2 regions of the Bradyrhizobium sp. HKCCYLRH3099 genome follow, and region 1 is predicted to be linked to the other one. Evidence: predicted binding sites of a transcription regulator. Region 1 holds the regulator's gene; the other holds the start of a gene.
What was found. Region 1 encodes LexA, which represses DNA repair genes until DNA is damaged. Its sites were predicted from a motif close to TGTTCNNNNTGTGTTCNG; they were not measured.
Positions count from the first base shown of each region.

Region 2: ACQR1Y_RS17930 (ribonuclease T2 family protein) is a predicted target of LexA. The motif match lies at 6,527-6,544, and genes of this name have one in related genera.

Region 1 covers NZ_JBNPTW010000030.1:1,231-16,809, forward strand. Annotated here, with positions in the region: gene ACQR1Y_RS33995 (hypothetical protein) at 178-837, shown strand; gene ACQR1Y_RS34000 (alpha/beta fold hydrolase) at 839-1,648, shown strand; gene ACQR1Y_RS34005 (molybdopterin molybdotransferase MoeA) at 1,767-2,978, shown strand; gene lexA (transcriptional repressor LexA) at 3,186-3,887, shown strand; gene ACQR1Y_RS34015 (hypothetical protein) at 4,169-4,606, shown strand; gene ACQR1Y_RS34020 (ComEC/Rec2 family competence protein) at 5,167-7,458, opposite strand; gene ACQR1Y_RS34025 (hypothetical protein) at 7,597-7,809, shown strand; gene ACQR1Y_RS34030 (glutamine--tRNA ligase/YqeY domain fusion protein) at 7,822-9,507, opposite strand; gene gltX (glutamate--tRNA ligase) at 9,645-11,069, shown strand; gene gltA (citrate synthase) at 11,394-12,698, shown strand; gene ACQR1Y_RS34045 (dienelactone hydrolase family protein) at 12,912-13,682, shown strand; gene lpxB (lipid-A-disaccharide synthase) at 13,855-15,048, opposite strand; gene ACQR1Y_RS34055 (LpxI family protein) at 15,045-15,579, opposite strand, start outside.
Region 2 covers NZ_JBNPTW010000008.1:158,609-174,187, forward strand. Annotated here, with positions in the region: gene ACQR1Y_RS17895 (branched-chain amino acid aminotransferase) at 30-1,109, opposite strand; gene ACQR1Y_RS17900 (MarR family winged helix-turn-helix transcriptional regulator) at 1,456-2,007, shown strand; gene ACQR1Y_RS17905 (response regulator) at 2,004-2,735, shown strand; gene ACQR1Y_RS17910 (ATP-binding protein) at 3,205-4,593, shown strand; gene ACQR1Y_RS17915 (DUF3617 domain-containing protein) at 4,875-5,426, opposite strand; gene ACQR1Y_RS17920 (hypothetical protein) at 5,525-5,830, opposite strand; gene ACQR1Y_RS17925 (hypothetical protein) at 5,998-6,477, shown strand; gene ACQR1Y_RS17930 (ribonuclease T2 family protein) at 6,585-7,289, shown strand; gene ACQR1Y_RS17935 (23S rRNA (adenine(2030)-N(6))-methyltransferase RlmJ) at 7,429-8,289, shown strand; gene ACQR1Y_RS17940 (cold-shock protein) at 8,542-8,757, shown strand; gene ACQR1Y_RS17945 (outer membrane protein) at 9,002-9,637, opposite strand; gene uvrC (excinuclease ABC subunit UvrC) at 9,884-11,947, shown strand; gene ACQR1Y_RS17955 (GIY-YIG nuclease family protein) at 12,257-12,592, shown strand; gene pgsA (CDP-diacylglycerol--glycerol-3-phosphate 3-phosphatidyltransferase) at 12,859-13,476, shown strand; gene moaD (molybdopterin converting factor subunit 1) at 13,473-13,724, shown strand; gene ACQR1Y_RS17970 (molybdenum cofactor biosynthesis protein MoaE) at 13,746-14,210, shown strand; gene prmB (50S ribosomal protein L3 N(5)-glutamine methyltransferase) at 14,210-15,175, shown strand; gene ACQR1Y_RS17980 (aspartate aminotransferase family protein) at 15,482-15,579, shown strand, end outside.

The DNA.
Region 1 (15,579 bases):
GGCAGCGGTCGCCACGGTGGATGAGCCTAGCCTGCGCCGATCGACGTCCGTGAAGGTTTGGTCCAGGCGCGCTCGACGGGAGGTTCAATGAACATCGACATCATCTCCTTGCGCGACCGCCCGGACTTGATCCCCTGCGTGTTCTCGCCCGAGCTCGACGCCGTCTGGCCCGAGTTCATGCGGCAGGATCGGACGGCGATGCTGTATTATGATGAGCCCGCGTTCGCTCATTACGCCGACTGCGCTTTCGCAGCTCTCGCCGGCGACGAGGTTGTCGGGCGCGCCTTCGCGGTGCCCTTCGCCTTCGGCATCGAGGGCCGCGACGAACTGCCCAATGCCGGCTGGGACGAGGTGATCCGCTGGGGTCACGAGGACCGCATGCTGGGACGGCAGCCGACGACCATGAGCGCATTGGAGATCGCCCTGCTGCCGAAGGCGCGCGTGCCGGGCAGCTCGCGCGCCATGCTCGATGCGTTCAAGCAATGCGCGCGAGCGAAGGGCTTCTCCGAGCTCTACGCGCCGGTGCGGCCGAACCAGAAGCATTTGCAACCGCGAATCCCGATGCACGCGTATCTCGATGAGCGCCGCGCCGACGGCCAGCTCGCCGATTCCTGGCTGCGCACGCACCTCGCGATCGGTGGCGAGATCGTCAAGATTGCGCCGTGCTCGATGACTATTGTCGGCACGCTTGCAGAGTGGTCACAATGGACGGGCGTGCCATTCGATCATTCAGGCGAGGTCGAGATCCCCGGCGCGCTGGTGCCCGTGCTCACATCGGTCGAGCAAGATTACGCCGTCTACGTCGAACCCAACGTGTGGATCAGGCATCCGGTGTGATATGAACTCACTTCGTCGAATTATTTCCGGCCGTGCAAAACTCGCGACGTTGGTTGCCGGCCGAGGCGAGCCCGTCGTCTTCCTGCATGCAGCGGTGTTCGACCACACCATGTGGCTTGCGCAGATCGACGACATCGCAGCCACCCACACGGCGATCGCCTACGATCGCCGCGGCTTCGGAGAGACGGTGGCAGAGATCGAAGACCATTCACCGGTTGCCGACTTGCTCGCGGTGATCGATGCGCTCGCGCCGGGCCGGCAGGCGACGCTTGTCGCCTGTTCGCAAGGCGGAAAGATCGCGCTCGACTTCGCGCTGGCGCAGCCGTCGCGGACACGTGCCCTCGTTCTGATCGCGCCATCGATCAGCGGAGCGCCAGAGCCGGTCTACCCACCGGCCATCACGGCGCTGCTGCGCGATGTCGCCGCAGCAGAGGCGGCACGCGATTGGGACCGCGTCAGCATGCTCAAGGCGCATCTCTGGCTCGACGGTCCGCTCGCACCTGATGGGCGCGTATCGGGCGAGTTGCGCGACATGTTTCTGCAGAAGAACGCCGCCGCGCTGCGCGCAGCGCCGGTGGGCGCAAGTCTCGACGTGACACCTGCCTTCCCGCGCCTCGGCGAGATCACCGCGCCGGCGCTCGTGATCTGGGGCGACCTCGACTTTCCTCATATCAAGGAGCGAAGCCGATTGCTTGCTGCGACGATGCCGAACGCGGCCGGTCACGGGATCACCGGTGTTGCGCATCTGCCGAGCCTCGAACAGCCCGCGGAGGTCACCGGACTGATCACGAGGTTTCTCGCCACATTGTGAGAGCGCCCCGCGCGAGGCTGCTCCCCAAGGCACCGGTCGGATTGGCCCCTTGGCCCCGCCCTGCGCGTTCGGTTAGAACGCGACTCCCTCGACTCGTCCGCCTTCCAAAGGAACTCTGATGGCCTTGATGCCGGTGTCCGATGCGTTGTCCGCGGTGCTTGCCGGCGCCGAGCCGCTGACTGAGGAGATGGTCGGGCTGGACGAGGCATTCCACCGCATCCTGGCGCGCGACCTGGCGGCACTGCGGACGCAGCCGCCGGAGGCGATGTCGGCGATGGACGGCTACGCGCTGCGGGCGGCCGATGCCGACAGGCCGGGCGCCAAGCTCAAGGTGATCGGCGAGGTCGCGGCCGGGCGGCCGTTCGATCGCGTGGTCGGCCCTGGCGAGGCGGCGCGCATCTTCACCGGCGGCGTCGTGCCGGAGGGCGCCGATGCGGTCGTCATCCAGGAGGATACGACCGCGGAGGGCGGCCATGTCGTCCTCAACGAGGCGGCCATCAAGGGCCGGCACATCCGCCCCGCGGGCGTCGACTTCCACCAGGGCATGGTGCTGCTGAAGGCCGGACGCCGGCTCAGCGACCGCGACCTGTCGCTGGCGGCCAGCATGAATCATCCGGCGCTGCCGGTGCGGCGGCGGCCCAAGGTGGCGCTGCTCGCGACCGGCGACGAACTGGTGATGCCGGGCTCCGAGCCCGGTCCCGGCCAGATCGTCTACTCCAACGGCTATGCGCTGCGGGCGCTGGTGCGTAGCGAGGGTGCCGAGCCGATTGATCTCGGCATCGCCGTCGACACGATGGAGGCCACCGTGGCCGGCATCCGCCGGGCACGCGAGTCCGGCGCAAATATCTTGATCACCACCGGCGGCGCCTCGGTCGGCGACCATGATCTGGTCAAGCAGGCCCTGGAGGCCGAGGGCGTCGAGATGGCGTTCTGGAAGATCGCGATGCGGCCGGGCAAGCCGATGATGCACGGCCGGCTCGGCGGCATGAGGGTGATCGGCCTGCCGGGCAACCCGGTGTCGTCCTATGTCTGCGCCATCCTGTTCCTGGTGCCGCTGATTCGTGCCCTGCTCGGGCGCGAGGAGGTCGCGCCGCCGCGCGAGACCGCCCTGCTCGGCCGCGAACTCGGGCCGAACGACTCACGCGAGGACTATCTGCGCGCGCAGTTGGAAGAGCGCCCCGACGGCACGCTGATCGCCACGCCGGTGAACCAGCAGGATTCGTCTCTGCTCGGGAATCTCGCGCTTTCGCAGGCGCTGGTGATCCGTCCGGCCTTCGCGCCGAAGGCTCCCGCAGGCAGCCCTTGCGAGATCCTGCGCCTGCCCAGGTGAGGCGTCGGTGGGTGGGCTTCCTCCGGTAAAGCTCGGTCCATTCATCATATTTTTAGGATTGCAGAACACACATCGAACAGATAGTGTCCGTTCATGATTTGTTTTTAGTATGTTGCGGGTGACGTGAATGACAGTCGTCCAGTTGGGCTCTGGGACGCAAGAGCTCTTGAGAACTTCGGACGACAACCAACCGGGGACCAGGTCGAGATGCTGACGCGCAAACAGTACGAACTTCTGCGGTTCATCAACGAACGGCTCAAGGAAGCCGGCGTGCCGCCGTCCTTCGACGAGATGAAGGATGCGCTCGACCTGCGCTCCAAGTCCGGCATCCATCGGCTGATTACAGCTCTCGAAGAGCGCGGCTTCATCCGCCGGCTGCCCAATCGCGCCCGCGCGATCGAGGTGATCAAGCTGCCCGAGCTCTCGCAGGCCGCCAACAACCGGCGCGGCGGATTCACGCCGTCGGTGATCGAGGGCAATCTCGGCAAGGTGCGCACCTCGACGCCGGCGCTCGACGATGGCGAGCGTCCCGTCGCGGTGCCGGTGATGGGCCGGATTGCCGCGGGTACGCCGATCGAGGCGCTGCAGACGCGCAGCCACACCATCAGCGTGCCGGCCGACATGCTCGGCAATGGCGAGCACTACGCGCTCGAAGTCCGCGGCGATTCGATGGTCGACGCCGGCATCCTCGACGGCGACATGGCGCTGATCCAGCGCAACGAGTCCGCTGACACCGGCGACATCGTCGTGGCGCTGATCGACGACGAGGAAGCGACGTTGAAGCGCTTCCGCCGCCGCGGCGCGTCGATCGCCCTGGAGCCGGCCAACACGGCGTATGAGGTGCGCATCCTGCCGCCCAACCGGGTGAAGATCCAGGGCAAGCTGGTCGGGCTGTACCGGAAGTACTGAGTCCCGGCTTCTGCGAGGCCGCCGGATCTGCCCAGCAGATCGGCGGTGTGAGCCGCCCGGACTCGCGGTCGCCTATTTATGAGTCAGTTGAGAATGCACATCATGATGTGCAGCGCGGCACACTCAAACGCTTGTGATCGGCAGCGCCCGCGCGCACTGCAGATCAGCGCAGAATTGCCGCGAAGCGCGCGCTAACATTGCTCCCGATGTCCACTCTGATAGAGGCCTGCGCCTGTCCGGGGGGAGCGTGGGTCAGCTATCTCTGAACGAGGAGCGATCCGATGTGTGACTACAGCCTCCATGCCGTTGCCTCCCGTCCCGCCAAAGTCGGCGAGACGCTGATCTCGACGACGTTCCGCGGCACCGCGACCCGCGGCTTCGCCTTGGAAAGCGAGCCGACCGTCGCGGTCTGCATGCTGCCCGGCACCGAGCTCGCCTTTGCCGAGGACGTCCGCTACGACAGCCGCTGGCTGTGGACCCGCACGATCCGCGAGCGGGTCGCCAAGTTCAACACCATCGAGAAGCACATTCCCGACCGCCATCACGACGCGATCGAGTTCGCGGATGGACGCCACGTGCTGGTGACTCAGCTCTGCGAAGGCCAGCGCGTCACCGTGCTGCAATTGCCGGTCAGCAAGCAGCCCGGCGAGCGTCGTGACATCGCGGAAGACGCGCCGGCACAGCAGCCGACGCCCATCCGCCGCATCAGCATCACCTGACCGGCCGGCATCAGCTAGGTCACGCGACGAGCGGATCGCATCCGCATTCGTCGTTCCGGATCGCACGCGACACTGCAACCGTCGGACGGCTCTCAGCCAGCTCTGACGATTGCGGTGGCGTTGGCGTCTGTGAATCGTGGAATGGCCTATCCTAAAGACCGCACTGGCCATGATGTGCTTCTACAGAATCGCATCTGGCGGCCCTGCGCTCGTTCACCCTCCCCTGGAGGGGGAGGGTCGGCTCATAGGCGCATAGCGCGTATGAGCCGGGGTGGGGTGATCTCTCCACTTGCACCAGCGCCCGCGGCTTCACCCCACCCCGCTCGCCCGCTTCGCGCGCGATCGACCCTCCCCCTGCAGGGGAGGTTGAGACCGATGTCGCGGTGCCTTGCCAGCGTCATCATAGGCAGTCGACGACTGTCGCGCAGAGCAGCCGGCGAAACTTTGTCCCAATCGTCAATGAGAGCATGATGGGCTCGATCGACTTCATGCTCTGGCTGTCCTGGTGCTCGCCTCCAGGACAGGGATTGGGCCGCTGCAGCGGTGGCGTGGGCGCCAGCCTAATCCTCACCACCCTGCTCCATCTCCGGCGGCGTCGCGTCCTGCGCGCGCGACGGTGACGCGCGCGGCGTCAGTCTAGCCTCGAACTCGCTGGCCTCGGCCGGCGCCGGCCACCACGGCCGGCCGGTGCCGTCGGCACGCGCCGGCGTAACGGCGAACCCCTTGCCGCTCTGCACGAGCATCAAGGCGCCCTGCTGCTGCAGGCGCGGACGGTCGATCACAGCGGCCTGGCAGGATTTTGGGGCGGAGCGCGCCGTCACCACCAGCGCAGCGCGGGCGCAATCGTCGGCGAGGGCGTCCGCGCGCAAGGTCAGCGCGACGATGCGGCCGTCGGCCATGGCGACCACGCAGCCTTGTTCGTCACAGGACACGCCGTCACTGAGTGACGACTCGGCAGGCAGCCGCGCGTCGGCGTCGGCCGCGAGCCATTCCTTGGTGACGAACACGTCCTTGCCGCTGCGCATCACATGCAGGCGTCCATCGCGGCCGCGGACGGCCACGGCACGCCCATCGCCGGAGACGAGAATGTCCGGCTGCGGCGTCACGACGGCCCAGGCCGCGGCCGCCGCCAGCAGCACCGCGCCCGACCAGCGCAGCGGCGTGCGCAAGAGGCCGATCAGCACGAGTCCCAGGCTGGCTGCGATCAGCGGCCCGATGCCGAACGCCTGGATGCGCCCGACGGCGCCGGGTAATGCGGCGACCCATCGGGTCACCGCGATCATCCAGTCGATGCCCCAGCCCATCACCGTCCAGCAGACGCCGTCGAGGCCGAACGGCGCCGCCAGCAGGCCTAGCAGGCCGGCCGGCATCACCAGTACCGACACCACCGGCATCGCCGCGAGATTGGCGAGCACGCCGTAGGGCGTGATGCGATGGAAGTGAAAGGCGGCATAGGGCGTCGTCGCAAGCCCCGCGAGCAGCGAGGCCAGCAGCAGCATCGACAACTCGCGGCCGCCCCACAGCGCGATGCGCTGCGTCGTCGAACTGTCCGGCGTGGCAAACAGTTTCGGCAGCCCGAACTGCACCAGCGCGACGAGGCCGAGCGTCGCCGCGAACGACATTTGGAAGCTCGGATGCACCAGCGCTTCGGGAGCCGCGATCAGCACGACCATCGCGGCCACCGCGAGCGTGCGGAAGGTGACGGCTCGGCGGTCGACCATCACGGCGATCAGCACCACCGCCGTCATGAAAAATGATCTTTGCGTCGCGACCTCGGCGCCGGACAGCAGCAGATAGAACGCGGCCGCAAGCAGCGCCGCGGCGGCGGCCCATTTCTTGATCGGATGGCTGATGGTCAGGCCGGGGATCAACGCGAGCAGCGCGCGCATAGCGAAGAACACGACGCCGGCAACGACCGCCATGTGATAGCCCGAGATCGACAAGACATGGCCGAGGCCGGAGATGAACATCGCGTCGTTGACGTCGGGCGTGATGGCGTCGCGGCGCCCGGTCAGCAGCGCGGTGGCGATGGCACGCTCGTCGCCGCTGAGACGGGCGCGGATGCGCGCATCGATCGCATCGCGCAGGCCCTGCATGGTCGCGGCATAGCGCAACGCCAATCCGCGCTCCTGCGCCGGGGGCTGCACGGTGATCGCACCCATCACGAAGCCGGAGGCGCCGATGCCCTGGAAGAACATGTCGCGCGCAAAATCGTAGCTGCCGGGACGCACCGGCGCGAGCGGCGGCAGCAGCCGTGCCTTGAGCTGCACGAAGCTGCCGACCTCCGGCGCCGTGCCCTTGCGCACCGCGAGCCGCACGCGCGCCAGCGTGACGCTGCTGCGCGGGCTCTCCATCGACGTCACCCGCAGCACGATGCGATCGCTGCGGTCGCGGATGTCGCGCGCTTCGACGAAGCCCGTGAGCGCGACCGAGTACAGCGGCCGGGCCAGCACGGGATGGGCGACGCGGGCGGTCTTGGCGGTCGCGACGGCAAAGCCGGCCGCCGCCGCTGCGATCATCACGGCCGCCGGAAACAGCCGATGCCGGCGCATCAGCCCGGCCGCGACGCAGAGCAGAGTGGCGGTTAAAGCCGTGATCCACAGCACGGGCTCGTGGTCGGCGGAAAAATACAGCGCGATGCCGGCGCCGAACGCGACGGGCACCCAGGGCAACAGCCGCCCTGCGCCGGCCTCCTCCCGGGCCCAGCTCCCGAGCTTGCCGGCAAGCGACGGCCATGCACCGGCGCCGATGGCGGGCCAGCCGCCGGCGAGCGCGCCGCGCGGCGGCCAGACATCGGCCATCACGCCCGCGAACCCGCGCCGCCCTCCTGGCGGCCGCACCGGCCCCGCCATGCCCACACCACCCGATACCGGACTGGCGTCAGGCTACCGGAAGCTGTACGAGCGCGCCTAGCAGAACGGAACGGGAATATCGGTCGATGCATCCCCCGATGCACTGGAACTTTCGTCCGTCCCCGGACTTATACGGGAATGGACGACCACGCGATCGACGACCCCTTCGCCGACCTCGAACTCGACAAGGCGATCCACCTGCGCTGGACCCTGCGCGACATCAAGGCCAACCGGCTCACCCTTTCTCCCGTCAGCAACGAGGACCTGTCGCTGCTCACCGAGCGCGGTCTCGTCGAAGTCAGCGACGGCGTGCCGACGCTGACCGATGCCGGCCAGGATGCGATCGGCTGAGCCGCGCGCGCCTCAGCCCTTCGCGACCTCCTTCGCGAAGGTGTCGCGCAGGCCGATGGTGCGGTTGAACACCAGCCTGTCGGGCGTCGAGTCGGGGTCGCGCACGAAGTAGCCCTGGCGCTCGAACTGCATCGGCTCGGCCGAATTGCTTTCGGCGATCGCCGGCTCGATGCGCGCGTCGGTCAAGACCTCCAGCGAGTTCGGATTGAGGTCAGCGGTGAAGTCCGCCGCGTTCGGGCTCGGATTGGCGAACAGCTGGTTGTAGATGCGAATCTCCGCGACACGCGACTGCGCGGCCGGCAGCCAGTGCATCGTCGCCTTGACCTTGCGTCCGTCGGGCGCGTTGCCGCCCTTGGTCGCCGGATCATAGGTGCAGCGCAGCTCGACGATCTCGCCGGCGTCGTTCTTGATGACCTCGCGGCACTTGATGAAATAGGCGTAGCGCAGCCGCACCTCGTTGCCTGGCGACAGGCGGAAGAACTTCTTCGGCGGGTTCTCCATGAAGTCGTCCTGCTCGATATAGAGCTCGCGGCCGAACGCGATTCTGCGCGTGCCGGCCGAGGGATCGTCGGGATGATTGATCGCCTCGAGCTCCTCGACCTGGCCTTCCGGATAGTTCTCGATCACCACCTTCAAGGGACGCAGCACCGCCATGCGGCGCTGCGCCGTGCGGTTGAGCTCCTCGCGGATGCAGAATTCGAGCATGCCGACATCGACGATGCTGTTGGCTTTGGCGATGCCGATGCGCTTGATGAACTCGCGCACCGCCGCCGGCGGCACGCCGCGCCGCTTCAACCCCGCGATGGTCGGCATGCGCGGATCGTTCCAGCCGGAGACATGGCCGTCCTGCACCAGCCGCGTCAGCACGCGCTTGGACAGCAGCGTGTAGGTGAGGTTGAGGCGCGCGAACTCGTACTGCCGCGGATGCGACGGCACCGGCAGCTTGTCGAGCAGCCATTCGTAGAGCGGCCGGTGATCCTCGAATTCGAGCGTGCAGATCGAATGCGTCACGCCTTCGATCGCGTCCGACTGGCCGTGGGCGTAGTCGTAGCTCGGATAGATCTTCCAGGTATCGCCGGTGCGCGGGTGGTGGGCGTGCAGGATCCGGTACAGCACGGGGTCGCGCAGATTGATGTTGCCGGCGGCCATGTCGATCTTGGCGCGCAGCACGCGCGCGCCGTTGGGGAATTCACCCGCTTTCATGCGCCGGAACAGGTCGAGATTCTCCTCGACGGTGCGGTCGCGGAACGGGCTGTTCTTGCCGGGCTCGGTCAGTGTCCCGCGCGCCAGCCGGATCTCCTCCTGGGTCTGGTCGTCGACATAGGCGAGGCCGGCCTTGATCAGGCCTTCGGCCCACTCGTAAAGCCGCTCGAAATAATCCGAGGCATAGAACAGGTTGTCGTCCCAGTCGTAGCCGAGCCAGCGCACGTCGGCCTGGATGGAATCGATGTATTCCTGCTCTTCCTTGGTCGGATTGGTGTCGTCGAAGCGCAGATTGCAGCGGCCGCCGAATTCCTTGGCGATGCCGAAATTGAGACCGATCGACTTGGCATGGCCGATATGCAGGTAGCCGTTCGGCTCCGGTGGGAACCGGGTGACGACCGTCTTGTGCTTGCCGCTGTCGAGATCGGCCTGGACGATGTCGCGGATGAAGTCGCGCCCTGCCTCTGCCGTCGCTGCCGTGTCGTTCGTGGTCATCAAGAAATATCCTGCTCCGGAATTTGGCAGTCTATGTGCCAAATCCGCCTCCCCCAAGGAAGGCTTTAGTTATGCGATAGGCCTGCTATACACCCCCCGCCCGCTTGAGCCCCTGCCTGGATTTCGTGCTGCCGCCCATGACCACCCCGATCGTCACGCGCTTTGCCCCCTCCCCGACCGGCTTTCTCCATATCGGAGGCGCCCGGACGGCCCTGTTCAACTGGCTTTATGCGCGCGGCCGCGGCGGCAAGATGCTGCTCAGAATCGAGGACACCGACCGCGAGCGCTCGACCGACGCGGCCATCACGGCCATCCTCGACGGGCTGAAATGGCTCGAGCTCGATTGGGACGGCGAGGTCATCTACCAATATAGCCGCGCCGCCCGGCATCGCGAGGTCGCCGAGCAGTTGCTCGCCAGCGGCATGGCGTATCGCTGCTATGCCACCGCCGACGAGCTGGCAGCCATGCGCGAGAAGGCGCGCGCGGAAGGCCGCACTCGGCTCTACGACGGCATGTGGCGCGACCGCGATCCGAAGGAGGCGCCCGAGGGCGTCAAGCCGACCATCCGGCTGCGCGCGCCGCTGACCGGCGAGACCGTGATCGAGGACCAGGTGCAGGGCCGCGTGGTCTGGCAGAACGAGAACCTCGACGACCTCGTGCTGCTGCGAGGCGATGGCAATCCGACCTACATGCTGGCCGTGGTGGTCGACGATCACGACATGGGCGTCACCCACGTCATCCGCGGTGACGATCATTTGATCAATGCCGCGCGCCAGAAGCAGATCTACGATGCGCTGGGCTGGACGGTGCCGTCGATGTCCCACATCCCGTTGATTCACGGGCCCGACGGCTCGAAGCTGTCGAAGCGCCATGGCGCGCTCGGCGTCGATGCCTACCGCGCGATGGGATATCTGCCGTCCGCGCTGCGCAATTACCTGGTGCGGCTCGGCTGGAGCCATGGCGACCAGGAGATCTTCTCGACCGACGAGATGATCAAGGCGTTCGATTTGCCGGCGATCGGCCGCTCGGCCGCGCGGTTCGATTTCGCCAAGCTCGAAAACCTCAACGGCCACTATATCCGCCACAGCGACGACGCCGCCCTGGTGCGGCAGTTCGAGGACGTCCTCAACTACGTGCCGAACGGCGCGGCGCTGAAAGCCAAGCTCAACGATACGACGCGCGCACAGCTCACCCAGGCGATGCCGAGCCTCAAGGAGCGCGCCAAGACGCTGCTGGAGCTGATCGACGGCGCCGCCTTCATCTTCGCCGACCGGCCGCTCGCCATCGACGCCAAGGCTGCCGCGCTGCTGACACCGGACAGCCGCGCCTTGATCGGCCGGCTGCAGGAGGCGCTGTCCGCGGTCGAGCCGTGGAGCGGACAAGCCACGGAGGCCGCGCTGCGTGCGTTTGCGGAAGCCAACAATCTCAAGCTGGGCGCGGTGGCCCAGCCGCTGCGGGCCGCGCTGACGGGGCGGACCACGTCGCCCGGCATCTTCGACGTCCTGGCGATCCTGGGACGTGATGAATCCTTGGGCCGTCTGCAGGACCAGGCCACCTCATAAGGTCTGAGGGACCCCATCTTGCAGCGCACAGGGCAATACGGTACGCATTTGCGCGGCACCATCTGGTGTCCCCGACTTTGACATTCACGACACGTTGCGGCGGGCTCGTTGACGGATGTGAAGGCCGAAGGACACTAGTAAGTATAAGATTCCAGTGTGGTTTCGGATTTGACCTTCGCTTAAGCACTTCGCGCAAGACTCGCCGCGACCTGAAGCGAATGCCAGAACCACCGCACTGGATAAAGTCCACCCGCCCTGCCATCTCTCACAAAGAACAAGGGCCAAGACTAACGATCAGCCTAACGATCTCATCGGGGACAAACGATGGACGCAAAATCCGCTAGCAAGACCGCGACCCTCACCGTCGGCAACAAGAATTTCGATCTTCCGATCCTGAGCGGCACGGTGGGCCCCGACGTCATCGACATCGGCAAGCTCTACGCCCAGACCGGGATGTTCACCTATGACCCCGGCTTCACCTCCACCGGCAGCTGCCAGTCGAAGATCACCTATATCGACGGCGACGCCGGCGTGCTGGAATACCGCGGCTACCCGATCGAGCAGCTCGCCGAGAAGGGCGACTTCCTGGAGACCTGCTATCTCCTGCTCTACGGGGAGCTCCCGACCGCCGCGCAGAAGAAGGACTTCGACTATCGCGTGACCCATCACACGATGGTGCACGAGCAGATGTCGCGCTTCTTCCACGGCTTCCGCCGCGACGCGCATCCGATGGCCGTCATGGTCGCCTCGGTGGGCGCGCTCGCCGCGTTCTACCACGACTCGACCGACATCAACGATCCGAAGCAGCGCATGATCGCGTCGATGCGGATGATCGCGAAGATCCCGACGCTGGCGGCGATGGCCTACAAATACACGATCGGCCAGCCTTTCGTGTATCCGAAGAACTCGCTGTCCTTCGCCGAGAACTTCCTGCACATGTGCTTCGCGGTGCCCTGCGAGGAGTACAAGCCGAACCCGGTCCTCGCCGACGCGCTCGACAAGATCTTCATCCTGCACGCCGACCACGAGCAGAACGCCTCGACATCGACGGTGCGCATCGCCGGCTCCTCGGGCGCCAACCCGTTCGCCTGCATCGCCGCCGGCATCGCCTGCCTGTGGGGTCCGGCGCATGGCGGCGCCAACGAGGCGGCGCTGAACATGCTGGCCGAGATCGGCACCGTCGACAAGATTCCGGACTTCATCGCCAAGGTGAAGGACAAGAACAGCGACGTGCGCCTGATGGGCTTCGGCCATCGCGTCTACAAGAACTACGACCCGCGCGCCAAGATCATGCAGAAGATGTGTCACGCGGTGCTCAAGGAGACGGGCCACGCCGACGACCAGATGCTGAAGGTCGCGATGGAGCTCGAGAAGATCGCGCTCAGCGATCAGTACTTCATCGACCGCAAGCTCTACCCGAACGTCGACTTCTATTCGGGCATCACGCTGAAGGCGATGGGCTTCCCGGTGTCGATGTTCACCGTGCTGTTCGCCGTCGCCCGCACCGTCGGCTGGATCAGCCAGTGGAGCGAGATGATCGAGGACCCGCAGCAGAAGATCGGCCGTCCGCGCCAGCTCTACACCGGCGTCGCGACGCGCAACTACGTCGACCTCGACAAGCGCGGCTGATCGCAGTCAGCAACAGATGAACGATGAAAAGGCCCGTCCGGCACGCTGGACGGGCCTTTTTCTTTGCGCTGAAATCCGCGCGCCGCTAACGCCGTTCGAGTAGCCCGGATGACGCGGCGGCATCCGGGTTCATCACTGCCGTCGCGGGAGACACCGGAGATGCTGCGCTCATCCGGGAGACGAATTCTACGACTTGTGAGAACGGTAAGCACGATGGCGAAGCGGTTTCCATTGTCGCTATGGGCTTGCATCGCGGCACTCGCCCTCGTCTTCACCCACACGACGCCGGCCCGCGCGATCGAAACAGCGCCGCAAGAGCTGACCGTCTCGGTCGCCGACGCGTCACTCGCGATCAAGCTGTTTGCCGGTCAGCGCGCAGGCAAGCGGCCGGCAGTGATCATTCTTCATGGTAGACAGGGGCTCGACAAGTTTCTCCCGACCTATACTCGTTACGCCGAGGCATTGGCTGCGCAGGGCATCGACGCTGCGCTTCTGTCCTATTACGACGAAGCCGACTTGCGGATGATGGCGTCGTCCGATCGGAGCATTCGGCAAAACTACTTTTCAGAGCACCTCTCTGTTTGGTCAGAACGGGTGCATGAGGTTACAAGATATTTGTCCAGACGACAGGACTGCACGGGAAAGGTCGGCCTGTTAGGTTTTTCCAATGGTGGCTTCCTGGCGGTCGCATCCGCGGCTCAGGATCCGACAATCAGCGCGCTCGTCGTTTTCTACGCTGGCATCGCTGGCACGCAAGAATCCGTCAAGTTGCCGCCGCTCCTCGCGATCCATGGCGACGCAGATCGCGTCATCCCCCTTGCATCCGGACGGGCGTTGGTCGACCGCGCCAAGGCGCTCGGTGGAGAGGCCGAACTCGTCGTTTATCCGAGCCTTGGTCACAGCTTCGATTTCGACGCAACCCGCCCCGAGGCAGCGGATGCCCTCGCGCGAGCGACCAGCTTTTTACTGGAGCGATTGAAGTGAACGATCCTGGTGTCCTGCCGTAGCGGTGGACAAAGCGGCCGCCGCAAGGCGGCAGCGTGCCCACCGTCGTGCAGCGGATTCTGCCGCAAGACGGTGGGCACGGCGCCACTAAGATCTCACATGTCGAGAGAGCACGGCGGCGCCTTTGCCCACCCTACGCTTTCATTACTAATTAGGACGTCACCTGCCGTCCCCCGCGCATCGTCGCCAGCACGATGTCCGCCGCGCGTTCGCTCGGCGAGGCCGCGCCTGTCGCCATGATGCCGTCGAGGCGATTGAAGGCCTCGACCTGGCGCGTGCGGATCGGCCCGCCGTTCAAAAGATCCACCAGCACCGGCGCGAGGTTGTCGGCCGTGCAGGCCTCCTGCAGATATTCCGGGATCACATTCTCGCCGATCACCAGGTTGGCAAGGATCACGGACTGCACGTTGACGACTCGTCTGAGAATGAAGGCTTCGACCTCGCCCACGCGATAGGCCGTGACCATCGGAACACCTGACAGCGCGAGCTCCAGCGTCACCGTTCCCGACTTCGCGAGCGCCGCATGGGCGCTTCTGAAGGCGGCGCGTTTCTCGGCTTCGCCAGTCACGATGGTCGGCGTCACCGGCCAGCTTGCAACCCCTGCCCTGACGGCGGCCTCCAGATGCTGCGTCGTCGGCAGCACTGCTTCGAACGCAATGCCTTGCGCCTGCAGGCGCGACAGCGTCTCGCCGAACACCGCCATGTGGCGCGCGACCTCGCTGCGACGGCTGCCGGGCAGCACCAGCAGCAGCGGCGGCTTGCCATCGCGCCGCGCCTGCTCCTCGGCGTTCGGACGCAAGCTCGACAATTGCTCGATCAAGGGATGGCCGACATAGCTGCAGGGCGGACCGCCCAACCTCTGAAACGCCTCGGGCTCGAACGGCAGCAGGCCGAGCACGTGGTCGATATAGCCGTGCATGGCGCGCGCACGGCCGGGACGCCAGGCCCACACGGTCGGCGCCACGTAGTTCACGATCGGAATGGCGGGATCGCGGGCGTGGACGCGCTTCGCCACGCGTTGGGTGAAATCCGGGCTGTCGATGATGACAAGGACATCGGGCTGGCTCGCCACGACGGCGTCCACCGTCTGCCGGAGCAGGCGCAGGATCTTCGGCAGCTGCTTGATGACGGCCGTGAAGCCGACGATCGAGAGCTCCTCGATCGGAAACAGCGAGGACAGCCCCTCGCCGATCATGCCGCGGCCGCCGACGCCGGAGAATTCGACGCTGTCGCCGAGCCGCTGGCGCAGCACCTTCATCAGGCTGGTGCCGAGCCGGTCACCGGACTCTTCGGTCGCGACCAGGCAGATCCTGCGGACGGCCCGGCCTGCCGACGGCGGCGTCACGCGGTGACGCCCGTGATGAACACACCGGCGCGGTCGGCGGCTTCCACGGTCTCCTGCGGATCGGCCAATAGCGTGTAGGCCGCTGCGACGGCGACACCGGCAAGGCCGGCGGCGGACAGTCCTTCCACCGTGCGCGGACCAATGGTCGGCAGATCGTAACGCAGGTCCTGGCCGGCTTTGGGCGCCTTCACCAGCACGCCGCGCCCGGCGGCGGCGCGGATGCGCCTGTTGGCACGCAGCCGGGCCACGCGGGCCAGCAGCCCGTCGGTGCCCTCGATGTCCTCGAGCGCCACGACGTGGCCGTCGATCACCACCACCGCCTGCCCGACATCGAACGGCGCCATCGCCTTGAGCACGGCAAGCCCCTTGGCGATATCGTCGCGGACCAGATCGTTCGGCGCGTTGCGCGTCAGCCGGCCCTCGGGGACCAGGAGATTCGGCGCGATATCCTTGACGCCGACCATGTGGAAGCCGTGGCGCTCGAAGATGCGCCCCACCCCCGACAGCAGATGATCATCGCCGCCGCGGAAG
Region 2 (15,579 bases), on a different contig from region 1:
CCGAAGGGGGCTGCCCCTGCTTCACACCCCTACTTCACATCCCTGATCCACTGGTGCGGATCCGGGGTTCGGCCGTATTGGATATCCACCAGCTGCTTGCGCAGGCCCATGGCGACCGGGCCGGCGTCGCCGCCGTTGATCAGGACGTCGCCGCTCACCGAGCGGACCTTGCCGATCGGCGAGATCACCGCGGCGGTGCCGCAGGCGAACGCTTCCTTGAGCTTGCCGCTCGCGGCATCGGCACGCCACTGGTCGATCGCATACGCCTCCTCGCGCACCTCGCGGCCGGCGTCCCGCGCCAGCTTGATGATGGAGTCGCGGGTGATGCCGGGAAGGATGGTGCCGAGCGGCGGCGTCGACAGCGAGCCGTCGGCGAACACGAAGAACACGTTCATGCCGCCGAGCTCCTCGACATAGCGGCGCTCGATCGCGTCCAGGAACACGACCTGGTCGCAGCCCTGCGCCATCGCCTCGGCCTGCGCCTTCAGGCTCGCGGCGTAATTGCCGCCGCATTTGACGCCGCCGGTGCCGCCGACCGCGGCGCGGGTGTAGTTCTCCGACACCCAGATCGAGACCGGGGCCGGGCCGCCCTTGAAATAGGAGCCGACCGGAGACGCAATGACGGCGAAGATGTATTCCGCCGACGGCTTCACGCCGAGGAACACCTCGTTGGCGATCATGAACGGGCGCAGATAGAGGCTGCCCTCGCCGCCGGGGATCCAGGCGCGGTCGATGCGGACGAGCTGCTCGACCGCCTCGATGAAGACGCTCTCGGGCAGCTGCGCCATCGCCATGCGCTCGGCCGAATTCCAGAACCGCTTGGCGTTGGCGTCGGGCCGGAACAGATTCACGCCGCCATCGTCGCGCTTGTAGGCCTTCAGGCCCTCGAAGATCTCCTGCGCGTAGTGCAGGACGGCGGCGGCCGGATCGAGCGGGAAGTTGGCGCGCGACTCGACGCGGGCGCTGTGCCAGCCCTTGTCCTGGCTGTACTGGACCACGGCCATGTGATCGGTGAACACGCGGCCGAAGCCGGGGTTGGCGAGCTTGGCCGCCCGCTCCTGGTCGGAGGTCGGGTTCGCAGTCGGCTTGATGTCGAATGTCAAAGTCATGTCCTTGCTTCCCCCGCTCTGGTCGCCGTTCGCGAGTTCTGGCGCCGCCCCGTCGATCCGGGCCGTCGTCCTTTGAATTTTCAGACCTGCCGTGACCGGCGTCGCGCCGGGTTGCCAAGCAAGCATGCCACGACAGGACATGCTTTTGCGCCTCGCGGAAGTCCAGTATGGTTTGCCGAAATGCCGCTCGACATCACACGGTTGTTGAATACACCGCCAAGGGTTGCCCGTCGGGGTTGCTTTCGGCCCGTTCGGACACGTCTTGAGACGATCACCCGCCGATGAAACGATCTAAAATTTCGTGGCGGGCGATTGTTTTGTAACATTGAACCGCAGAAACGTCAATATGGCTGACATAAATTTCTCGTCTCCGACGTTGAGCCCCGATGTGCGCCCGGCCGAGCCCGCTGCGGCCGCCGGCGGCGAGCCGCTGCGCTGGGACATCATCGAGCTTCTGTTCTTCGCCTATCGCGACTTCGTTGGCGATGCCGACCACGAGCTGGAGGCGTTCGGCTTCGGCCGCGCGCACCATCGCGTGATGCATTTCGTCACACGCTATCCCGGCCTGAAGGTCGCCGATCTGCTCGACGTCCTGCGCATCACCAAGCAGTCGCTCGGGCGCGTGCTGAAGCAGCTGCTCGACGAAGGCTACATCGTGCAGAAGACCGGCAACAATGATCGCCGGCAGCGCCTTCTTTTCGCCACCCCCAAGGGCGAGGCGCTGGTGGCCAAACTGGCCGGCCTGCAGACCAAGCGCATCGATCGCGCGCTGGAGCAGATCGGACCGGCCGGTGCCGAGAAGGTCCGGCAATTCCTGCGCGCGATGATCGATCGCGACGATCCGGACAAGGTGCTGGAAGCGATCTTCAGGACGCCCGTCGCCGCTGCCAAGGAGTGACCGTGACGATCACCGCCATCGCCCCGCATCAGCAGCAGACGCCGGCCGACGACGCGCCGCATCTCCTGCTCGTCGACGACGACCGCCGCATCCGTGATCTCTTGTCACGCTTCCTGCGCGGCGAGGGCTATCGCGTCACCACGGCGGCGAGCGCGAGCGATGCCCGCGCCAAGCTGACGGGGCTGCATTTCGATCTCCTGATCCTCGACGTGATGATGCCCGGCGAAAGCGGCTTCGATCTCGCCCGCTTCATCCGTACGCAGTCATCGGTGCCGATCGTGATGCTGACGGCGCGCGCGGAGCCCGAGAGCCGGATTGAGGGCCTGCAGCTCGGGGCCGACGACTACGTGGCCAAACCGTTCGAGCCGCGCGAGCTCGCGCTGCGCATCGGCAATATCCTCAAGCGCGCCGCGCCGCCGCCGGCCGAGGAGGTCATCGAGCAGATCAGCTTCGGCCCGTTCGTGTATCATCTGGCGCGCGGCGAGTTGAAACAGGGCGAGGAGATCGTCCACCTCACCGACCGCGAGCGCGAGATGCTGCGCATCCTCGCCAATGCCCGCGGCGAGACCGTGCCGCGCGGCGCGCTGACCGGCAACGGCACCGTCAACGAGCGCGCCGTCGACGTCCAGATCAACCGCCTGCGCCGCAAGCTCGAGATCGACCCCGCCAACCCGCTGTTCCTGCAAGCCGTGCGCGGCATCGGCTATCGGCTGATGACGTCGGGGTGAGGATGAGCGGGCTTTTGAAGCAGCGCACTGACCCGCTCGTCCTTGGTACGAGGGCATATAGGGCCTCCTCCATGTTGGCGTCGGGGAGCAAGTTGGAGCCGAGATGGAGCACCGCGCTCGGTGCGCTCCCTCTCCCCGCTCTTGTCCGCCGTAGCTCGAAGAGCGAAGGCGGATGCGGGGACGCGACGAGCTTCGCTCGCGCTGAGAGGGTTGGGGTGAGGGGGTACAGGTCTCACCACGAACACTCCCCGTGCGGCTGCCCCTCTCCCCAGCCCTCTCCCCGTAACGACAGGGAGAGGGAGCAGACCGGCGCCTGGGCGAAGGCTGTCGCCTCGCCGCTGCAGGACGTGAAGCGCCCCGATCTCTCCTCGTCATTGCGAGCGAAGCGAAGCAATCCAGGGTCCCGCAATGACTCTGGATTGCGTCGCTTCGCTCGCGATGACGGACGCATGCAGCGATTGCGCACATCATGACCACGCTCGACACCGGCCTCACCCTGATCCGCACCGCCTCCCGCCGCGTGTCGCGCGCCAACAGCATTGTCGGCAATGCCTTCAAGGGCTGGATGCCGACCGGACTCTATGCCCGCGCGCTGCTGATCATGATCGTGCCGATGGTGATCCTGCAGACGGTGGTCGCCGGCGTGTTCATGGAGCGGCACTGGAACACGGTGACGCGGCGCCTGTCGGCCGCGGTGGTGCAGGACGTCGCCGCGCTGATCGACATCTACAAGGGCTATCCGCAGGACAAGGACCGCACCATGCTGCGCCGGATCGCGCAGCAGCGGCTGAATCTCGTGGTCGACTTCCTGCCCGCCGGCGATATGCCGCCGCCCGGACCGAAGCCGTTCTTCAATCTGCTCGACCAGTCGCTGTCGAGCCAGATCGGCCGCCAGATCAGCCGCCCCTATTGGATCGACACCGTCGGCCGCTCCAATTTGGTCGAGATCCGCATCGCGCTCGATGATGCCGTGATGCGGGTGTTCGCGCAGCGCGGCGCGGCCTATGCGTCGAACACCGACATCTTCCTGTTCTGGATGGTCGGCACGTCCTCGATCCTCTTGATCGTCTCGGTGCTGTTCCTGCGCAACCAGATCAAGCCGATCCTGCGGCTCGCCGACGCCGCCGAGAGCTTCGGCAAGGGCCGCGAGGTGCCGAACTTCCGGCCGCGCGGCGCGCGCGAGGTGCGGCGCGCGGCGCATGCGTTTCTGGAGATGAAGGCCCGCATCGAGCGCGCGATGGAGCAGCGCACGGCGATGCTGGCCGGTGTCAGCCACGACCTCCGCACCATCCTGACGCGCTTCAAGCTCGAACTGGCGCTGCTCGGCGACAGTCCCGAGATCGACGCCATGCGCAAGGACGTCGACGAGATGTCGCATATGCTGGAGGACTATCTGGCGTTCGCGCGCGGCGACAATGGCGAGATCGCGCAGCCGACCGACATCTCCAACGCGCTGGAGGAATTGCGCGGCGATGCCGAGCGCAACGGCCATTCCGCCACGGTGTCGTTCCACGGCCTGCCGGTGGTGACGGTGAAGCCGCAGGCGCTGAAGCGCTGCCTCGGCAATCTCGTCTCCAACGCCGCGCGCCACGCGGACGCCATCGCCATCACTGGCCATCGCGACCACCGCTACCTCACCATCACCGTCGACGATGACGGCCCCGGCATTCCCGCGGCCATGCGCGAGGAGGTGTTCAAGCCGTTCCTGCGCCTCGACGACGCCCGCAACCAGGACGAAGGCGGCACCGGCCTCGGCCTCGCCATCGCCCGCGACATCGCGCGGTCGCATGGCGGCGACATTACCCTGAGCGACAGCCCGATGGGCGGCTTGCGGGCGAGCGTGCGGATTCCGGTGTAGGCGCAGCGCTGCGCGGCAGTCGGAGTCGATATATCACAACACGAGCAGTCCTCTCCCCTCCCCCTTGCGGGGAGGGGTCGGGGGTGGGGGTCCACAAATTCCGCTGTCAGTGAGACGACGACCCGGCTCCTCCGACAGAATGCATGTGTGTTGTCGGTCTAAAGCCCGCCAAACGCAACGAAGAGAGAACAGACTCCCAACCGCGCTCCGCGCCCGGGGGACCCCCACCCCCGACCCCTCCCCGCAAGGGGGAGGGGAGCGGACCGAGCCCGCGGCGAGAGCTACTGCTTCACGCCCGGAATCAGGTTCTTCAGCTTGTTCATGTCCTTGATGTTCATCTTCATGCCGCCGGGCATGACGATGTCGCCGGGCTTCTGGTCCGGCTTGCAGGCGCCGAGCCATTTGGCCTCGATCGTCATGGCGGTGTCCTTCACGCCCGTCGTGCCTGCGGCGCCGCCCTGGACCTTCGACATCGTCTTCACCGTATAGGCCGAGTTGAAGTCGCCGGTGATGTCGGCATGCGACGTCGTATTGATGCCACCGAAATTGCAGACGGAATCGCTGACATAGCCGGTCGCCGTCTTCTGGATCTCCTGCTTGGAGCAGACCTGCTGCGCCATCGGCGAAGCGAAGTTGTTCATCTCCTTGTCGGTCGACTCGTCGGTGCAATGCTGCATCGTCGCGTCCGGCTGCTGGCTGCCGGACCGCATCATCTTCAGCTCCCATAGCCCCGCCTTGCGGACCGGCAGGTCCACGGCGCGAGCCTCATGGCTGGCGGCCACACTGAGAAGGCAGCAGGCCAACAGGCCGAGGGCGGTGCGGGTGCGGGTCATCAGCTTCGTTCCAGATCGTTGCGCGATGCCGGAGCGAATGCCGCCAAAAGATGGCAATTAGGAGAACGTCGATCGAGCGAACGGCAGTGGATCGAAGATCAGTACAGCGTCCGCAGCGGCCGTTGCGCCGAGCCGTAAGGTACCCAGCGGCAGGCGAACGACACATAGCCGCCATAGCGGGCATCGACAGCCTTGAACTTCGCGACCTTGCCGTAGGAGGCGCAATGATCCACTGCGAGCTGGCGCGCATCCGTGGTCTGGGCCAGCTGATAGGCGATGATGCCGCCGGTGTCGTTGCCCTTGAAGGCCGGCACATAGTCAGCCTGGGCGGATGCGACCGCCAACAGCGTCCCGACGGCCGCGAGGCCTGCAGTCTTCACGAGTCCGGCCTTCAGCGTCCGCATTGCAATCTCCTTGAGCTGGCTGCCATTCTAAAGGTCCTGTCCGGCCAAGAAAAGAACACCGCGCCCGGGTTAACAGGACTAATCGTGGAGTGTTGCCGCGTTGCACTTGACCTCCTGTGGCCGCCACGGCACGGTCCATGCTCCCGGATCAGACTTGCGGACGCCCCATGCGCGACTTCAGCACCTCCTTTAAGACGCTCGGCATCAAGACGTTCGGCGCCGCCTGCGGCGCGCTGCTCGCCGGCCTCGTCGCGAGCGCTCCGGCCCAGGCCGCCAATCCGCTGGAGATGAATTTCTGGCTGTCCGGTCCGAAATATGAAGGCCGGGTCGCCCCTTGCGAAGCGGCCATTCCGACCGTGGTGTCGCGCTTCCAGGAGAAGGAAAGCACCTTCTGGAATTCGTCGTTGACCATTACCGGCGTTGCGAACGTGCATGAGATCGCCTTCCGCCCCTGGCAGTCCGACAACATTCCGCGCCGCTTCTGCACCGGCAGCGTGATGATCAGCGACGGCAAGGCGCGCACCGTGAATTTCTCGATCATCGAGGACGGCGGCTTTGCCGGCTATGACCAGGGCGTCGAGTTCTGCGTCGTCGGCCTCGACCGCAACTGGGCCTACAATCCGGCCTGCCGCGCCGCCAAGCCCTGAGTCGCTGACACCAGCCGAATCAGTCGGCCGCCCGCCAGGGCGGCCTTTTTGTTCTTGAAATGTTCCGGCGGACTGCTACCCTCCCGGCATTGTCCGGGGAGCCCGCCATGTCCGATTGCCTGCGCCGACCTGCCGTCCGTGTATCCCAACTGGTTGCCTGCCTCACGCTCCTGCTCTGCCTGCTGGCGGCCCTGCCCGTGCGGGCCCAGGACCGCCGTCAGAATGCGCCCGGCGCATTCGACTTCTACGTGCTGTCGCTGTCCTGGTCGCCGTCGTTCTGCGCCGAGGCCGAGGAGCGCGGCGGACGCGGCAGCAAGTCGCAGCAATGCAGCGGCCGGCCCTACTCCTTCGTCGTGCATGGGCTGTGGCCGCAATATGAGACCGGCTATCCCGAATATTGCGAGCAGCCGGCGCCGCGCCTGCCGCGCAACATCATGACCTCGATGCTGGACCTGATGCCGGCGCCGGGGCTGATCTACAACGAATGGGACAAGCACGGCACCTGCGCCGGCCTGTCGGCGAAGGCCTATTTCGAGGCGATCCGCAAAGCGCGCGCCGCGATCAAGATCCCGCCGGAGTTTCTCGATCTGGCGCAGGCCAAGACGGTCTCGCCGGCCGCCGTCGAGGACGCCTTCATCAAGGCCAATCCCAAGCTCACGACGTCGGGCATAGCCGTGACCTGCAACCGCACCCGGCTCAGCGAGGTTCGCATCTGCCTGTCGAAGGATCTGGAATTCCGCAGCTGCGACGAGGTCGACCGCCAGGCCTGCCGCCGCGACGAGGTCAACATGCCACCGGTGCGCGGCGGCTAGAATCTCGCCGAGAGAGCGGTGGCAGCGCCCCTGCTCTCGCCATGCGGCGATGTCGGCGCGGCCGGCAGATGCAGCGTCATGAACCGCCGACGCATCGACGGGGTACCCTTTTGGCGCGGAACGGCGTAACCCGTGCGGCATGAACTACCGACACGCCTTTCACGCCGGCGGCTTTGCCGACGTCATCAAGCACATCGTGCTGACGCGCATCCTGGTCTACCTCCAGGAGAAGCCGGCGGCATTCCGGGTGATCGACACCCATGCCGGCGCCGGCCTCTACGACCTCACCGGCGACGAGGCCACGCGCAGCGGCGAATATCTCACCGGCATCGCACGGCTGTTGCAGGCGCGGCTGTCCGAGCAGGCCTATGCACTGTTGTCGCCATATCTCGACATCGTCAGATCGTTCAATCCGAAAGCCGAACTCGTCGCCTATCCCGGCTCGCCGCTGATCGCACGCGCTCTGCTACGGCCGCAGGACCGCATGACCCTGTGCGAGCTGGCGCCCGTGCCGCGCAAGCAGCTGATCGACGCACTGCGGCGCGACACGCAGGCCCGCGTCGTCGATCTCGACGGCTGGGTCGCCCTGCCCGCCTTCGTGCCGCCGAACGAGCGCCGCGGCGTGGTGCTGATCGATCCGGCCTTCGAGGCCAAGGATGAGTTCGCGCGGCTCGCCGAGCGCTTCGCCGCAGCCTATGTGAAGTGGCCGACCGGTATCTATGTGCTGTGGTATCCCGCCAAGACCCGCCGCGCGACCGAGGAACTGACCGATCGTGTCGCAGAGCTGGTAGGTAGCTCCAAGCCGGCGGGCAAGCTGTTGCGACTCGAGTTCAGCGTTGCACCGCAAATCGAGGGGGAGGCGCTGACCTCGACGGGACTGCTGATCGTCACCCCTCCCTGGACATTGCATGATGAGTTGAAGCTCATCATGCAGGAGTTGCAGCGGCCGCTCGGCCAGGGCGGCGCCGCACGCTTCCGGCTGGAAATCCCCAAAGGTTGAAGCCTGTATACCTCGAAAAGCCATGGTCAACGGACGCGGAACCGTATTATTGTGTCTGATTGTAAGACTGGCTTTACGTTCCGCTTCCGCGAATGGTTGCGGCGGGGTGATCAAGGCCTAATAAGTACCGACGATCCGGCGCGACGAGCGCCGGTCGTTAAGGTGGCCAACGCTTTCCGATCAAAGTGATGTCCGGTCGGACGCTGCGCAGGGCGCGCAGTGGAGGAAGCATTGCGGGGGAGGAGTTTCCCGATGGCCATGACTGGGACGGTCAAGTTCTTCAATGGTGAGCGCGGCTACGGCTTCATCAAGCCGGACGACGGTGGACGCGACGTGTTCGTGCACATCACGGCGGTGGAGCGCGCGGGCCTGAAGGACCTGACCGAGGGACAGCGTATCAGTTTCGAGGTCGAGCCCGACAAGAAGGGCAAGGGACCGAAAGCGGTGAACCTGGTGCTGTCGTCTTGACGGAGGCCCGCGCGATCGTCGCGGCGCTTCGGCGCAGCCGGTCGTAGCGGGCGCGCTCCGACGTCAATCGATCCGACTCTCGAAAGCTGACGGCCGTGCAGCCGACGCTTGCCCGCGCGATCCATGCGGACAGGCTGCGCGATCACGCGCGTGCGTCAGCGACGGCGACAACAAAAAAATCCCGGCCGCGCGAGCGGCCGGGAGGTTGTCGTTCGACGTTTCTTCTTCCTATCCCGTCTTGCCATCAGAACCGGAAGTTGATGCCCAAGCGCACCAGTCCCGTCCGATAGTCGTTCTTCGCCCCCGTGATCACGAAATTGCTGCTGTCGAGATCGACATAGAGATACTCGATCTTGGCGCTCCAGTTCTGCGCGAGGCCGACCTCGGTGCCGACGCCGAGCGTCCAGCCGACCGTGGTGTGCGATTCCGACAGGCCGAAGGTCTCCGCGCGCAACGAGCCGAAGGCGAGACCGCCGGTGCCGTAGAACAGGATGTTGTTGAAGGCGTAGCCGGCGCGGCCCCGCAGGGTGCCGAACCACGGGTTGGAGAACTTCCACGGCGCGAAGGTGTCGTTGGCGCCGGTCAGGTTGAAGTCGCCCTCCGCGCCGAACACCCAGGGGCCGTTCTGCCAGTTGTAGCCCGCGGTGATGCCGCCGGTGAGGCCCGAGGGCTTGGTCGGGTTGTTGCCGACCGTACCCCATTCATAGCCCAGCGTGCCGCCGAGATAGGGTCCGGCCCAGCTATAGGCATTGAGCGGCTGATTCACCGTGTAGGGCGCGCGGCGCCCATAGCCGAGGTCGGCCGCCTGCGCCGACACCGATCCGAGAGCCGCTGCGCCCAACCCCGCCACAGCGGCAGCACCGACCAAGAACCTGTTCATCGCTCACTCCACGCCACTTGCCGCCACCACCCGGAGCAAGCGCCGCGCGACGGCGCGGGCCGGTGTGGTTACGGAACTCCAACTTTTTTCGTGAGCATTTATCGAGAGTTTTAGGTTAAGCCGTTGTTAAGCCGGGTTAGCGAGCCATTAACGTGCTTAACGAAGCGTTACCGCCGTCGGCCCTGCCCTGTGCATGGCGCGCGCGCACGCTGGCGAGACGGCGCGGCAGCGCTTAACTTGTCGGACATGACCACCCACAGCTCCGATCCACCCAAGGCGCCGGCGCCTGACAGCCGCCGTGGCGCCGCGGCCGACCTGCCGCCCGAGGCGGCCGACACGCCAGATCTCGATCCCGCGGCGCCCGCCGATGAGGATGACGAGGGCCGGCTGCCAGAGCTGACCGAGGAGAGCCTGGAGCCGATCGGCGAAGGCCCGCTCGCGACCGGCCATGCCGCCATCGAGAACGCGGTGCGGCTGGCGCCGACCTCGCCCGGCGTCTACCGCATGCTCAATGCGGCCCATGACGTGCTTTACGTCGGCAAGGCCAAGAACGTCAAAAAGCGGCTGTCGTCCTATGCGCGCGCCAACGCGCCGCTGCCGGCGCGCATCTTGCGCATGATCGCGGCCACCGTGAGCGTCGAGATCGTCTCGACGACGACGGAGACCGAGGCGCTGCTGCTGGAAGCGAACCTGATCAAGCAGCTCAAGCCGCGCTTCAACGTGCAGCTGCGCGACGACAAATCGTTCCCCTATATCCTGATCACCGGCGACCATTGGGCGCCGCAGATCCTCAAGCATCGCGGCGCGCAGTCGCGGCCGGGGCGCTATTTCGGCCCGTTCGCTTCGGCCGGTGCGGTCAACCGCACCATCACGGCGCTGCAGCGTGCTTTCCTGATCCGCTCCTGCACCGATTCGTTCTTCGAGAGCCGCAGCCGGCCCTGCCTGCTGCACCAGATCCGCCGCTGTGCCGGGCCCTGCACCCAGGAGATCGACTTTCCCGGCTACACCGAGCTCGTGCGCGAGGCGACCGACTTCCTGTCCGGCCGCAGCCAGGCGGTGAAGTCGCTGCTCGCAGGCGAGATGGAGAAGGCCTCCGCCGAGCTCGAATTCGAGACCGCGGCCGTCTATCGCGACCGTCTCGCCGCGCTGTCGGCGATCTCCTCGCAGCAGGGCATCAATCCGCGCACGGTCGAGGAAGCCGACGTGTTCGCCATTCACCAGGAGGGCGGCTTCTCCTGCGTCGAGGTGTTCTTCTTCCGCACCGGCCAGAACTGGGGCAATCGCGCCTACTTCCCGCGCGCCGAGAAGACGTTCACTCCGGAGGAGGTGCTGTCCGCCTTCCTCTCGCAATTCTACGACGACAAGCCGCCGCCGAAACTGATCCTGCTGTCGCACGAGATCGAGGAGGCCGAGCTGCTCGCCGAGGCACTGTGCGTCAAGGCCGGCCACAAGGTCGAGGTGTCCTGCCCGAAGCGCGGCGAGAAGAAGGATCTCGTCACGCATGCGCTGACCAATGCGCGCGAGGCGCTGGGCCGCAAGCTCGCCGACACCGCAACGCAGAGCCGCTTGCTGGAGGCGATGACCGCGACGCTCGCGCTGCCGCAGGTGCCGAAGCGCATCGAGGTCTACGACAACAGCCACATCCAGGGCACCAACGCGGTCGGCGCGATGATCGTCGCCGGTCCCGACGGCTTCATGAAGAACCAGTACCGCAAGTTCAACATCAAGTCGGAGGGGCTCACGCCCGGCGACGACTACGCGATGATGAAGGAGGTGCTGCAGCGCCGCTTCAAGCGGCTGGTCGCTCCGTCGGAGAAGGACCTCGCGCGCGCCGCGAAGGAGGACGACGTGCCGCAATGGCCTGATCTCGTCATCATCGACGGCGGCCGCGGCCAGCTCAATGCCGTCCGCGAGATCTTCACCGAGCTCGGCGTCAGCAACGTCGCGCTGATGTCGGTCGCCAAGGGCCCGGATCGCGACGCTGGCCGCGAGACGCTGTTCATTCCCGAGCGCGAAGCCATCAAGCTCGAGCCGCGCGACCCCGTGCTGTATTTCATCCAGCGCCTGCGCGACGAGGCGCATCGCTTCGTCATCGGCTCGCACCGCAAGCTGCGCAAGAAGGACATCCGCGAAGCCGGCCTGCAGGAGATCCCCGGCATCGGCCCGTCCCGCAAGCGCGCGCTGCTGCACCATTTCGGCACCCTGAAGGAGATCGAGCGCGCCTCGATCGCCGACCTCGGCAAGGTGCCGGGCGTCTCCGCGGAGAGTGCGCGGAAGATTTTCGAGTACTTCCACAGCAATGTGAGCTGAGGGCGGTTCGCCGATCCGGCGAGAGTCCCGCCGCGGCTTGAGCCCGCCCCTCTCCACCGTCATTCCGGGGCGCGCGCAGCGCGAGCCCGGAATCCATAGCCACAGGCGGACGTGTGAACGGGACAGGCTGTGGCGATCATCCCGCATCACCACTCACTCTCGTGGTTATGGATTCCGGGCTCGCCCTTCGGGCGCCCCGGAATGACGTCGATGGGCTGGTGCCCTGCTTCTTGCACTGGGGGCACGGAAAGCATTTTACCCGGATATAATTATCTGATATCCACCCGGACGAAAATCCGGAGCACCACCATGACCCCCGATCAGCGCAAGGCGGCCGCAGCCGCCTACAAGGAACGCAAGACCCCCGCCGGCATCTATGCCGTGACCTGCGCCGCCACCGGCGCGCGCTGGGTCGGCTGCGCGCCCGATCTCGACAAAATCCAGAATCGGCTCTGGTTCACCCTGCGCCAGGGCGGCCATCGCCGCGGCGGACTGCAGGCGGCCTGGACGGCGCATGGCGAAGCCGCCTTCAGCCTGGAGGTAATCGAGACCTTCGACGACGAGACGCTGGCCTATGTCCGCGACCGCGTGTTCGCGGAGCGCCAGGCGCATTGGTGCGCAGTGCACGCGGCCGAGGCGATCTGACAAGCCGGAGCCGCGCCGCGCGGTCGCGCAGCTGTCACTGCACCGCAATAAGAAGGATCGGCGGGCCCACCGCGGCGCGCCGATCTCGACACTGGCGCGGGCGCGCCGGGTTGCTTAAGGAAGCGTTACCGCTCTCTTTGTATCCGGGCGGGAGAGTTCCTATCTCCGCAGGACCTCGTTGCGATTTGCGTCATATCTGCGTCATCCTGCCCGGGCGGCCCGGCTCGGAGGTTGACGTTCGAACGGCGGCAGTATTGGTACACCGGATGAATATTGCGACCACACGCGTGCCCAGCAAGACGTCGACGTCCCTGCCGAACATCCTGACCTATACGCGCATCGCCGCGATACCGGTCGTGGTCGGTTGCATCTACGCGCAGTCCATCATGGATTATCCGCTGTGGCTGCGCTGGGTCGCGGTGGCCGTGTTCATCGCCGCTGCCATCACCGACTATCTCGACGGCTATTACGCCCGCATCTGGAACCAGCAATCGGCGTTCGGCCGCATGCTCGACCCGATCGCCGACAAGCTGCTGGTCGCCTCGTGCCTGCTGATGCTGGCCGCCGACAACAGCATCCATGGCTGGACCCTGTGGGCCGCGATCGTGATCCTCTGCCGCGAGATCCTGGTCTCGGGCCTGCGCGAATATCTCGCCGCGCTGCGGGTCAGCGTGCCCGTGACCAAGGTCGCGAAGTGGAAGACCACGATGCAGCTGATCGCGATCGGCTTCCTGCTCGCGGGCGAGGCCGGCGACCAGGTGGTTCCGGTGGTGACCATGATCGGCATCGTGCTGCTGTGGGCCTCGGCGATCTTCACGATCTACACCGGCTACGACTATTTCCGGGCCGGCATCCACCACCTCATCGAAGAGGATTCGCGATGAAGGTGAAATATTTCGCCTGGGTGCGCGAGCGCATCGGCAAGGCCGAGGAGACCATCGAACCGCCGGCCGACGTCCGCACCGTCAGCGAGCTGATTGCGTGGCTGACCGAACGCGGCGAGGGCTATGCCTATGCGTTCGAGAAGCCCAAGGTGATCCGCACCGCGATCGACCAGACCCATGTGCAGCCGGACACGGCGATATCAGGCGCCCGCGAGATTGCCTTCTTCCCGCCGATGACCGGCGGCTGACGCGCGCCGGAAACAAACACCATGACCGCGATCGTCACCGTCCGCGTGCAGCACGAGGATTTCGACACCGCCGCCGAGATCGCGGCGCTGGGCCGAGGCCGCACCGACGTCGGCGCCGTCGTCAGCTTCTCCGGCCTGTGCCGTGGCAACGACCACGCCACGCCGATCTCGGCGCTGACGCTCGAGCATTATCCGGGCATGGCGGAAGCCGAGATCATGCGCCATGCCGAGCAGGCGATGGCGCGCTGGCCGCTGCAGGGCCTCACCGTGATCCATCGCTTCGGCCGCATCACGCCGGGCGAGAACATCGTGCTGGTGGTGACCGCATCGAGCCACCGCCGGGCCGCGTTCGAGGCGGCCGAGTTCCTGATGGATTATCTCAAGACCAACGCGCCGTTCTGGAAGCGCGAGGAAACCGAAGATGGCGGCAGCTGGGTCGAGGCCAAAAGCCACGACGATGCCGCCGCGGCGCGCTGGACGAAGTGATGGCAAAGAAGGCGAAGGCGGCTGCGCCGCGCAAGCCGGCGGCACTGAGGCTGCCGAAGGTCAATGCCGGCGAGCTGGCGACACTGCTCGACTACCTGCGCTACGCCGTGAGCTGCTTCCAGAACGCCGATTTGGTGTTCGCGCATGGCACAACCGATCCGGTGTCGGAGGCCGCGTTCCTCATCGGCGAGGCGCTGCATCTGCGGCCCGAGCAGTTCGAGACCTTCGTCACCGCGCGGGTCACCGCGGCCGAGGGCAAGACCATCCTCGACCTGATCACGGCCCGAATCGCCACGCGCAAGCCGGCAGCGTACCTGGTCAACAAGGTCTACATGCGCGGCCTGCCGTTCTATGTCGACGAGCGCGTCATCGTGCCGCGCTCGTTCATCGGCGAGCTGCTGGAGACGCATTTCGGTGGGGCCGAAGCTGACGGCACCTCGCTGATCGACGATCCCCTGGCGGTCGACAGCGTGCTCGACCTCTGCACCGGCTCCGGCTGCCTCGCCATCCTCGCCAGCCGCCACTTCCCGAACGCTGTCATCGACGCGGTCGACATCTCCAAGGATGCGCTTGCCGTCGCCGCCAAGAACGTCGCCGACTACGACCTCGGCGAGCGTGTCACGCTGCATCGCGGCGATCTGTTCGCGCCGCTGAGCCAGCGCCGCTACGATTTGATCATCAGCAATCCGCCCTATGTCGATGCCGAGGGCATGGCGGGCCTGCCCCGGGAATGCCGCGCCGAGCCGGCACTTGCCTTCGACGGCGGCGCCGATGGGCTCGATATCATCCACCGCATCATCAGCGAGGCCCGCGATCACCTGACCGCCGAAGGCGGGCTGCTGTGCGAGGTCGGCCGCGACCGGCCGCAGATCGAGGCCGCCTATCCCGACCTGCCGCTGCTGTGGCTCGATACCGAGGACTCCGAGGGCGAGGTGTTCTGGATCACCGCGCGCGATCTGGTGTGAGGCTCCGCACCGCCGCGCGCTGGCGCGAAATGACGCAGCGGACTTCCAGGATTCGGCACAAACTGCTGCCGCTGTGCAGAATTCGCTCACCAGGGCAGCGGGAACGCCGGACCTTTGGCGTTTCCGTCCGTCCGCGAAACTGATAGCTTGGCGCCGGCCCGGATCATCCGCTGACGACGTCGGCGCGCGCATTCAGGCCCCTCACGCACGATCCGTTTCGGTCAGTGTCTGGCAACCGGTTTGCCACCTTTCCGGGTCATGCTGTCGCCGTCGCACAATCTGCCTTGAACGTCCGAAGAGGTCCCCATGCTGGACAAGAGCCCCCGCCCCGCCGTCACCGTTCCGAATGATCTTGCCGCGCATTGGATGCCGTTCACCGCGAACCGCGCGTTCAAGAAGAATCC